One region of the Mucilaginibacter sp. A5337 genome, then DNA from elsewhere that is predicted to be linked to it. Evidence: riboswitches for the same ligand, from Rfam matches in the RefSeq annotation. Region 1 holds a riboswitch; the other holds the start of a gene.
The links. Region 1 has a riboswitch for cobalamin ahead of metE (5-methyltetrahydropteroyltriglutamate--homocysteine S-methyltransferase). Riboswitches for the same ligand answer to the same signal wherever they lie in the genome.

Region 1 (4,441 bases):
ACGCTCCTGATCGGTAAAGTTGATACCCTGGCACTGACAAAGTAAAATACTGCCAACCTTGCATTCAAAAGGCATATTACACCGCGGGCAATGTTTATTTTCATGGTTTGCCATAACATATATAAAACTGCTGTGCACTTACAAATAAGGCACAGCAGTTTATTGTTTTAAGCAGTTACATTGTTAACTACGCTTTCGCGGATGGATTTTGCAGCCTCCACCATTTCTATTAAGGCCTTTTTAGTTTCATCCCAACCGCGGGTTTTTAAACCGCAATCGGGATTTACCCAAAGCTGGGCATCAGGAATTACAGCCTGCGCACGTTTAAGCAGATAAATCATCTCCTCCCTGTTGGGTACGCGGGGCGAATGAATATCATACACACCCGGGCCAATTTCATTAGGATATTTAAAATCGGCAAAAACATCCAGTAGTTCCATTTGCGAGCGCGAGGTTTCTATCGTGATAACATCAGCGTCCATATCCGCAATATTTTTAATGATATCATTAAACTCCGAATAGCACATGTGTGTATGGATCTGCGTGCTATCCTGAACGCCGCTTGCCGAAATCCGGAAAGCTTTAACCGCCCAGTCGAGGTAATTTGCCCTGTCATCCCTGCGAAGCGGTAAGCCTTCGCGAATAGCAGGTTCATCTATCTGTATAATCTTGATGCCGGCCTTCTCCAAGTCGCATACTTCATCACGAATAGCCAAAGCTATCTGTGTACAAGTTTCAGAACGTGGCCGATCATTACGTACAAACGACCATTGCAAAATGGTTACCGGGCCGGTTAACATACCCTTCATCCATTGCGAAGTTAATGACTGCGCATAGGCCGACCATTTTACGGTCATTGCCTCTGGCCTTGATACATCGCCATAAATAATAGGCGGCTTAACACAACGGCTACCATAGCTCTGTACCCAGCCGTTTTGCGTAAAAGTAAAACCAGCCAGTTGTTCGCCAAAGTATTCAACCATGTCATTACGTTCAAACTCGCCATGCACCAGTACATCCAAACCTATTTCCTCCTGCCATTTTACCGCCTTTTCAGTTTCCTGTGCTATCAGCTCATCATATTCAACCGCTGTCAACTCTCCCTTTTTTAAACGCGCACGCCAGCTGCGCACCTCGGTTGTTTGCGGGAATGAGCCGATGGTTGTGGTAGCAAAAAGCGGCAGATCAAGCAAAAGCTGCTGTTCTTTTTTCCGATTGGCGAAAGTGCTTATACGCCGTTCGTCGCTCTCGGTAATTGTGCTTACCCTGCGCTTAACAACCTCATCATGAATAAGCGGAGATATCCGCCGGGCCTCGTTTGCCTCCCGGTTTTTAGCGAGCTGGTGCAGGCTGCTGTCGCTGACAACTTCTTCCGATAACCGACTCAGCAGCACCACTTCATTAACTTTTTGACGGGCAAAGGCCAGCCATTGTTTAATTTCGGAGGTAAGTACCCCTTCGTTGGTTTCACTTTGCAGGTCGCATGGCGAATGGATCAATGAACATGAAGGAGCAACCCAAACGCGGTCGGCGCCCAGCTTATCTTTCGCATTGTTTATAATGCCTAGCGAGTTGATAAAGTCGTTCTTCCAGATGTTGCGGCCATCAACTACGCCCAAAGAGAGGATGATTTTTTTAGGAAGATGCGCAATTACATCATCCAACTGCTGTGGGGCACGAACCAGGTCGATATGTAAAGCATCAACCGGTGATGAAGTTGTTAAAGCCGTGTTATCTCCCAATCGTTCAAAATAAGTTGCCAGTACTATCTTCAGAAAAGGAAACTCTTTCCTGAGCTGAGCGTAGGTATCTTTAAATGCCTGCTGTTGTTTTTCGCTTAAATCAAGCGCTAAAAATGGTTCATCAAACTGAACCCATTCAACACCTAAAGCTTTAAGTTTATTCAGAATATCAAAGTAAACAGGCAGTAAATTTTTGACAAGGTCTATCCTGTCAAACCCTGCTTCCTTTTCTTTGCCTAACAACAGGTAAGATACCGGGCCAAGCAATACCGGCTTACTGATGATACCCAATTGCTTAGCCTCATAAAACTCATCAATAACCTTGGTTGAGAAAAGTTTAAACTGCTGATCTTTATAAAATTCGGGCACTATGTAATGGTAATTGGTATCAAACCATTTGGTCATTTCCATAGCCACAATATCCAAACCTTCTTTTTGATAGCCACGCGCCATAGCAAAATACAAATCGAGCTCTGTATTGCCTTTTTGTTGAATTACCTCGTGATAGCGTTTGGGAATAGCACCAAATGTTAAGGAATGATCAAGCACCTGGTCATAAAACGAAAAATCATTTGACGGGATCAGGTCAATCCCGGCTTCCTTTTGCAGCAACCAGTTTTCTTCCCTAATGTATTTACCAACAGTAAGCACATTTTTTAATCCTGTTTTGCCTGCCCAGTAGTTTTCGCAGACTTTTTTTAATTCGCGCCGGCTACCAATACGCGGGTAGCCTAAATTTTGCGTTAGCATTTCTTTTAATTGATTAAATGAATAAATCGGTTAAAAGCCCTTTCAGCTAAGCTTCGCAATGTTTTGTGATATGTAAAAATGGAGAGAATATATGAGTACGCGCCCTTATAACGGGATGATCCCGAACAGGCAAGCAATCATAACCCCGACCAGAGCTTCATACCGCGAAAGCACCGTCAATTCAGTATTAGGCAGGTCTCCTGACTTGTAACATTTTTGCCGCCCTTCCCATCCCGATTTATCGGAACAGTGGGCATTATTGGCAAAAACCTTTTGTGTTACTTACAGTTGCGCGACAGTTCGTGATTTGCACACGATTCCCTATTAATCTACAATTAAGTAAAACCTATACCGGTTGATGAAGTAAAGTAAAGAACTTATCGGGGCAAATATAAGGATATGCCACCTGAATATTCAGGTTATTTTATTTGTTAAAACAGGCTCCTTTAAAAAGCACACTAACTGGCCTTACATTTAGATATTCCTGTTTCGCTATAAGTCACACAACGGTCAATAAACAATTAACCCTTACAAACCGTTGAATTGTACCATTCCCGGTGAAAAGCGTTCCTTAACTTTGGCGGCTTCTATGAGTCAGCAAACACGTACAAATACTCCGGGTTTTGGCTGGGCGGTATTAACTACCAGCCTCGCCTTCGTGGTAGCCCAGCTTGATGTTTCTATTGTTAATATAGCTTTGCCCGAAATTGCAAAAGCGTACCATGCCGGCATCAGCACTCTGCAATGGATAATTGACGCCTACACATTGGCCTTTGCCGTATTGATGCTGTCGGCAGGTAGCCTTAGCGATCTTTTGGGATCAAAAAAGATCTTCCAGATAGGCTTGATCGTTTTCGGCATCGCATCGGCGGGCTGCGGTTTGGCGCCGGATGCGCTTACGCTTATCATTTTCAGGATAGCCCAGGGAGTCGGCGCAGCTATGATGATTCCAAGCTCACTTGCACTGCTCAATCATCAATTTGCGCATACACCACAGCTACGCACACGCGCCGTAGGTTTATGGACTGCAGCCGGAAGCTCGGCCCTGGTAGCAGGTCCTACTATCGGCGGTTTATTAATAGCGTTTAGCAACTGGCGTTATATTTTTATTGTTAACATCCCCATTTGCATTATCGGCTATGTCCTGAGCTTTAAAATGGAGCAAACCGCAAAAACAAACAAAAAAAGCTTTGACGTAGCAGGGCAGCTCATCTGGATGCTATCGGTCACCACATTAATCAGCGTAATTATTGAAGTACCAAGACTCGGGTTCAGTAATGCTTTAATCTGGGGCGGACTCATATTAAGCGTGCTACTATTCGGTATTTTTTTATGGATCGAAAGCAGGGTCGCCCACCCCATGCTGCCATTTCACCTGTTTAAATCCGGGCAATTTAATGCGCTATTGGTATTGGGTGCAGTTTTAAACGGTTCATATTACGGTACTGTTTTTATACTGAGCCTTTATTTGCAAAAGGTACTGAACTATCCCTCCCTTATTGCCGGGTTCGCATTCCTGCCGCTTACAGTAGGTTTTGTTATATCAAATGTAATCAGCAGTCGCATTATTAACCGCTACGGGATTCGCAAACCCATTGTTGCCGGGTTAATTATGTTTGCAGTGGGGTTTGCCGGCTTATTTATAGCCTATGAGCATACACCTTATATTCAGCTATTCCTACCTTTTCTGAGTATTCCGATGGGAATGGGGCTTGCTGTACCGGCCATGACCAACGGAATCTTATCAAGCGTAGATAAAACATTATCGGGCACGGCTTCTGCTATTTTAAATACTTCGAGACAAACAGCCGGCGCCATCGGTGTAGCCGTTTTTGGCGCGATGGCAGCGGGAGGCAGTGTATCTATTTTAGGAGCGGTATCTAAAAGCGCAACTATTTCCATCGGATTAACTGCTTTAGCCTTGTTTTTGGTAACCAGGAGTGTGAAAA
Region 2 (4,441 bases), 270 kb from region 1:
AATGCATTTATATTATAAAGCCAATTGCTTTTTGTCCCGAAGAAAAGTGTACTTATTCTTAGCCAATTCAAAACCACCAAAAAGTATTGCACTAAATACCAATGTACCCAATGCCATATTTTTCTCAAACGGAATAGCTTTAATCAATGATTCGCCATAGCCTGCTAAGGTATGCGGATAAAGCGTGCCGTATAACCATGGTAGGTCGGTAATTAACCAGTGAATTAAAACTGTTGCAATTGAGCCTAAAAGCACGTTAACAACGTTTACCCTTTCAAGCAGATTGCCAACAAGCACCATTAATGCAAAGCATAAGTAAACCCATGCAGCTCCGCCGTACCACAAAGTCAGCTTTGACGTGTACAGGTAATTAATCACAATATCTGTTGTAAATAATGTAAGCAATACCGTTGCATAACCTTTCCACTTTGATGCGAAATAAGCACCACCAAATAATGCAATAGCACCCACCGGATTGAAATTACTCAATTCTTTATACTTAAATGCTAAAAGCCTGAATGCGGCAGCAACCACGATCATCAGGATCAGGAACAGGTTGCGGTTGGTGTTATCTTTTGCGGTCATGATTTTATATATGGCGTAAAATTACTTAATAATCCGAACAATAAGCAAACGCTATTTAAATTGATACCTGGCACCAAGCATGAAGTTGATACCACGTGTGTTATATCCTAACCAGTCTACGTATTTAGTATCCAAAACGTTGTTCAGGTCGCCGAAAACATTTAAGTTTTTGGTTGCCTTATATCCCAGGTGCAAATCTACCAGGTTATAGTGCTTCAATGTAATCACTTCTGATCCTGTGTTTGTAAAAGTCAAATCAGTACGGTTACCTGTATATTTGTAGTTAACACCTACCTCAAAATCACTTAAAACATCGTAGCTGATATTAGCGCCGAAAGTACTTTTAGGCCTGCGGTAAAGATTGCTGGTTTGTACACCGGTTTCATCGGTAAGCTTACCTGTTACATAAGCGTAATAGGCAGATGCGTGTATTTTGGTGTCGCGATATTTTAACTCAGTTTCAAAGCCTTTATCTTTTTGCTCTTGTCCGTTTTTATAGAAGGAGCTATACGGCGGGGCCGATTCAGAGAAAAAGTAGATCACATCTTTTGTATTACGCTTAAAAAACTGGGTATTAAATGACAGCGTGTTTTTAACAATCTCCCAATCAAAACCTGCTTCGTATGATGTGGTGATCTCAGGATTTAATTTAGGATTGCCATACTGAGAAAACAACTGATATAGCGAAGGCGACCTGAATGCTGAAGCTATTGTGCCGAAAACTTTAAACTGATCGGCAAGGAACAACGATGGATTGATGGTATAGGTAAACTTGTCGCCATATTTGCTGTGGTTGTTGTACCTGCCGCCTAACTCCATGTGGAAGATATCGTATTTGAAAAACAACGAAGTATAAGCGCTGAAGATGTTATTAGCAGCGTCGCCTGCTTTTATAATGCTTGGCACACCCGGATAGGATGTTGATTCATACAGGCTGTACTGGCTTGTGTTGCTGTATTTAAAGGCCGCGCCGCTGGTAATATCAAAATACTTATTCAATTCATAATTAAACACAGCTTCAGCATTAGTTATACGACCTGTATTTTTTGTAACCTGGTGGGTTCCGTAATTGTCAGACGGCAGGTTATTGAAATCATTTTGAACCGTATTTTGCGACAGGTTCACGTTTAGGTCACCTTTAGGCAAAATCAACTTTGCACCTACTCCGCCAAATAAAAAGGTGTTTTTATAGGTATAATCATTATCATTAGTGAAAGCACCATAAGGCAAATCGCCTGTGTTGTGACTTACCTGCAGGTTTCCGTTCAGGATAAACTTAGATGAAACATTTTGGCTCAAGTTTACACTGGCAGAGCGCTGATGAAAACCATCTTTCTTAAAACCGCCTTTGCCTGTAGTATCTGTAGCAGCGGCAAATCCCTTTGAATCGGTATTTGAAAGATTGATGGCAATATCGGTATTTTTTACACGCCCAATTAATGACGCCGATTCTTTAAATGTATTGTAGCTGCCGCCGGTTAACTGCAAGCCACCGGTTAATCCTTGCTCTTTTGCTTTTTTGGTGATGATATTGATAACGCCAGCTACAGCGTCAGAACCATACAGTGTTGAACCGCTTCCTTTTAAAATCTCGATATGATCTATCATATCCAGCGAAAAGGCATTAAGATCGTAACTGCCGTCAATGCCTGATGCATTGTTTACCGGGAAGCCATCGACAAGGATAAGGGTATTGCCCGATGACGCTCCGCGCAGGAAAACAGAAGTACTGATGCCCGGTGCGTTGTTTGCTCCTGAAAATGTTATGCCTGCAACATTATTTAATAATTGAGGCAATGATTTGCCTTGTGATTTATTGATCTCATCGGCAGAGATTATAGTAACAACGCGACCGATGTCTGACAGTTTTTTAGGCGAACGACTTGCCGTTACTACCACCGTATTTAAAGTGCGTGTGGTGTCCTGTGCATATGCAGCATTGGCTGATAAACCAACAGCTAACAAGCCGAAACCCAAAGTAATTTTAGCGTACTTTTTTTCCATGTATGATTGATAATGTATAAAATAATAATGCAGCCTGAATAGCATACACGGAAATGAGTAAAATGAAAACACGCCAATTGAAGAGCATTCACATTCAAGCTTCAATCCCCGAAAGCTATGAATAACATATAATGCCTTGGCAGGTCTTCTGACTTACTCCCCATTTGCCTGGCCTTCCCTCCTTTTTTCAGAAAGTGACCTATAGATTTGGCAACGGTTACGGAGCTTACAGCTGCGGGACAGTTACGGACTTACACCGTATTCCCTTTTAATTCATTAAAACAACTTTAATGAAACCTAAAGCGCTGCAAAAGTACAATAAGTATCTGTTAACCTCAAATCACATGACTATATTTATCGTGATGAAATATTTCTGTACTTTCTTGCTGATCATGAGCGCACTCGGCAGTTTTGCCCAGCAACCAGATACCATTTTTCTGAAGGGGTTACTACATGAACATCCTGAATTATTTTCTGGCGTGCTTAATCATCCCACGCAAAACGAGGTGCAAATACTATATACCCGGATAGACAGGGATAATAACAACACACCTCACTTTACCTCATATAGCTACCACCTTAATGCGCATCATTATTTTTACCCGGCAAGCACAGTAAAACTCCCTACAGCCATATATGCACTTGAAAAGCTAAATGAACTAAAAATAAAAGGCTTAAACCGGAAGGCAACCATGATTACCGACAGCGCATTTGCAGGCCAAACCAAAGTACAGGTGGATACATCATCAGCCACGGGTCTCCCATCCATCGAAAACTACATTAAAAAGATTTTACTGGTAAGCGATAACGATGCATATAATCGCCTGTACGAATTTGTTGGTCGTGAAGAGATCAATCAAAAGCTAAAAAAATATCACCTTGATAATACGCGTATTGTAGGCCGGCTGGCTATCGGAGATGCAGGTGAAAGTACCCGGCACACCAACCCTGTCAATTTTTATAACGGCGATAAATTGGTTTATTACAAGCCGGCATTATATGATGCTTTAAACTACCCTATGCACCTGGAAAATATGCTACAGGGCAAAGCGTATTTAGATAGCAGCGACCGGCTGGTCAACAAACCCCTTGATTTTTCTGAAAAGAACGTCTATTCACTTGCCGATCAGCAGATGGTGCTTAAGCGATTGCTATTCCCCGAAACATTTCCGGAAAAACAACGCTTTAATTTAACGGCGGACGATTATCGGTTCATTTACCGTTACATGAGTACCTTTCCTACAGAGAATACAAAGCCTACCTATAACCGACCTGAATATTTCCCGGCCTATTGCAAATTCTTATTTTATGGAGGTGATAGTACCGCTGTCATTAACGCTGATATCAGGATCTTTAATAAAGTTGGCGACAGTTATGGTTACGATATTGATAATGCCTATATCGTTGATTTTAAAAACAAGGTGGAATTTATACTCAGTGCCGTTGTGCAATCAAACGAAGATGGGATACTGAATGATAATAAATATGAATATACTACCGTGTGCCTGCCTTTCCTGAAAAACCTTGGTCAGGTGATATATCAATACGAATTAAATCGCCCTAAAAAACACCTGCCCGATTTAACTAAGTTTAAATTCACCTATAGTAAAAAGCAATAAAATTCACTTCAGAAAAACTTAGTAGCACAATAGGTGTTTTAAAAACGACAACTATTTAAAAACCTATGGCAACTACAATAGTAAAATATACCGACAACTTCCCTGTACTTTATGGTGATGACCGCATAAACCTGAACTGGCCCGAGCGCTTTACCTCTATTGCAGGCGGCATGAAACTCGGATTCTCAGGCTTTAAAAACATTTTTAAAAATCCGTTTGCAAGTATCGTAAAG

Region 2: another riboswitch for cobalamin. It lies ahead of AC59JO_RS07850 (TonB-dependent receptor plug domain-containing protein); the one in region 1 lies ahead of metE (5-methyltetrahydropteroyltriglutamate--homocysteine S-methyltransferase).

The regions. Positions count from the first base shown of each region.
Region 1 covers NZ_JCAWEC010000002.1:438,857-443,297, reverse strand. The annotation lists gene AC59JO_RS06730 (cysteine-rich CWC family protein) at 1-114, opposite strand, end outside; gene metE (5-methyltetrahydropteroyltriglutamate--homocysteine S-methyltransferase) at 168-2,492, opposite strand; cobalamin riboswitch at 2,665-2,857, opposite strand; gene AC59JO_RS06720 (MFS transporter) at 3,082-4,441, shown strand, end outside.
Region 2 covers NZ_JCAWEC010000002.1:712,070-716,510, forward strand. The annotation lists gene AC59JO_RS07845 (DUF6580 family putative transport protein) at 13-585, opposite strand; gene AC59JO_RS07850 (TonB-dependent receptor plug domain-containing protein) at 637-2,589, opposite strand; cobalamin riboswitch at 2,711-2,906, opposite strand; gene AC59JO_RS07855 (serine hydrolase) at 2,880-4,208, shown strand; gene AC59JO_RS07860 (SRPBCC family protein) at 4,274-4,441, shown strand, end outside.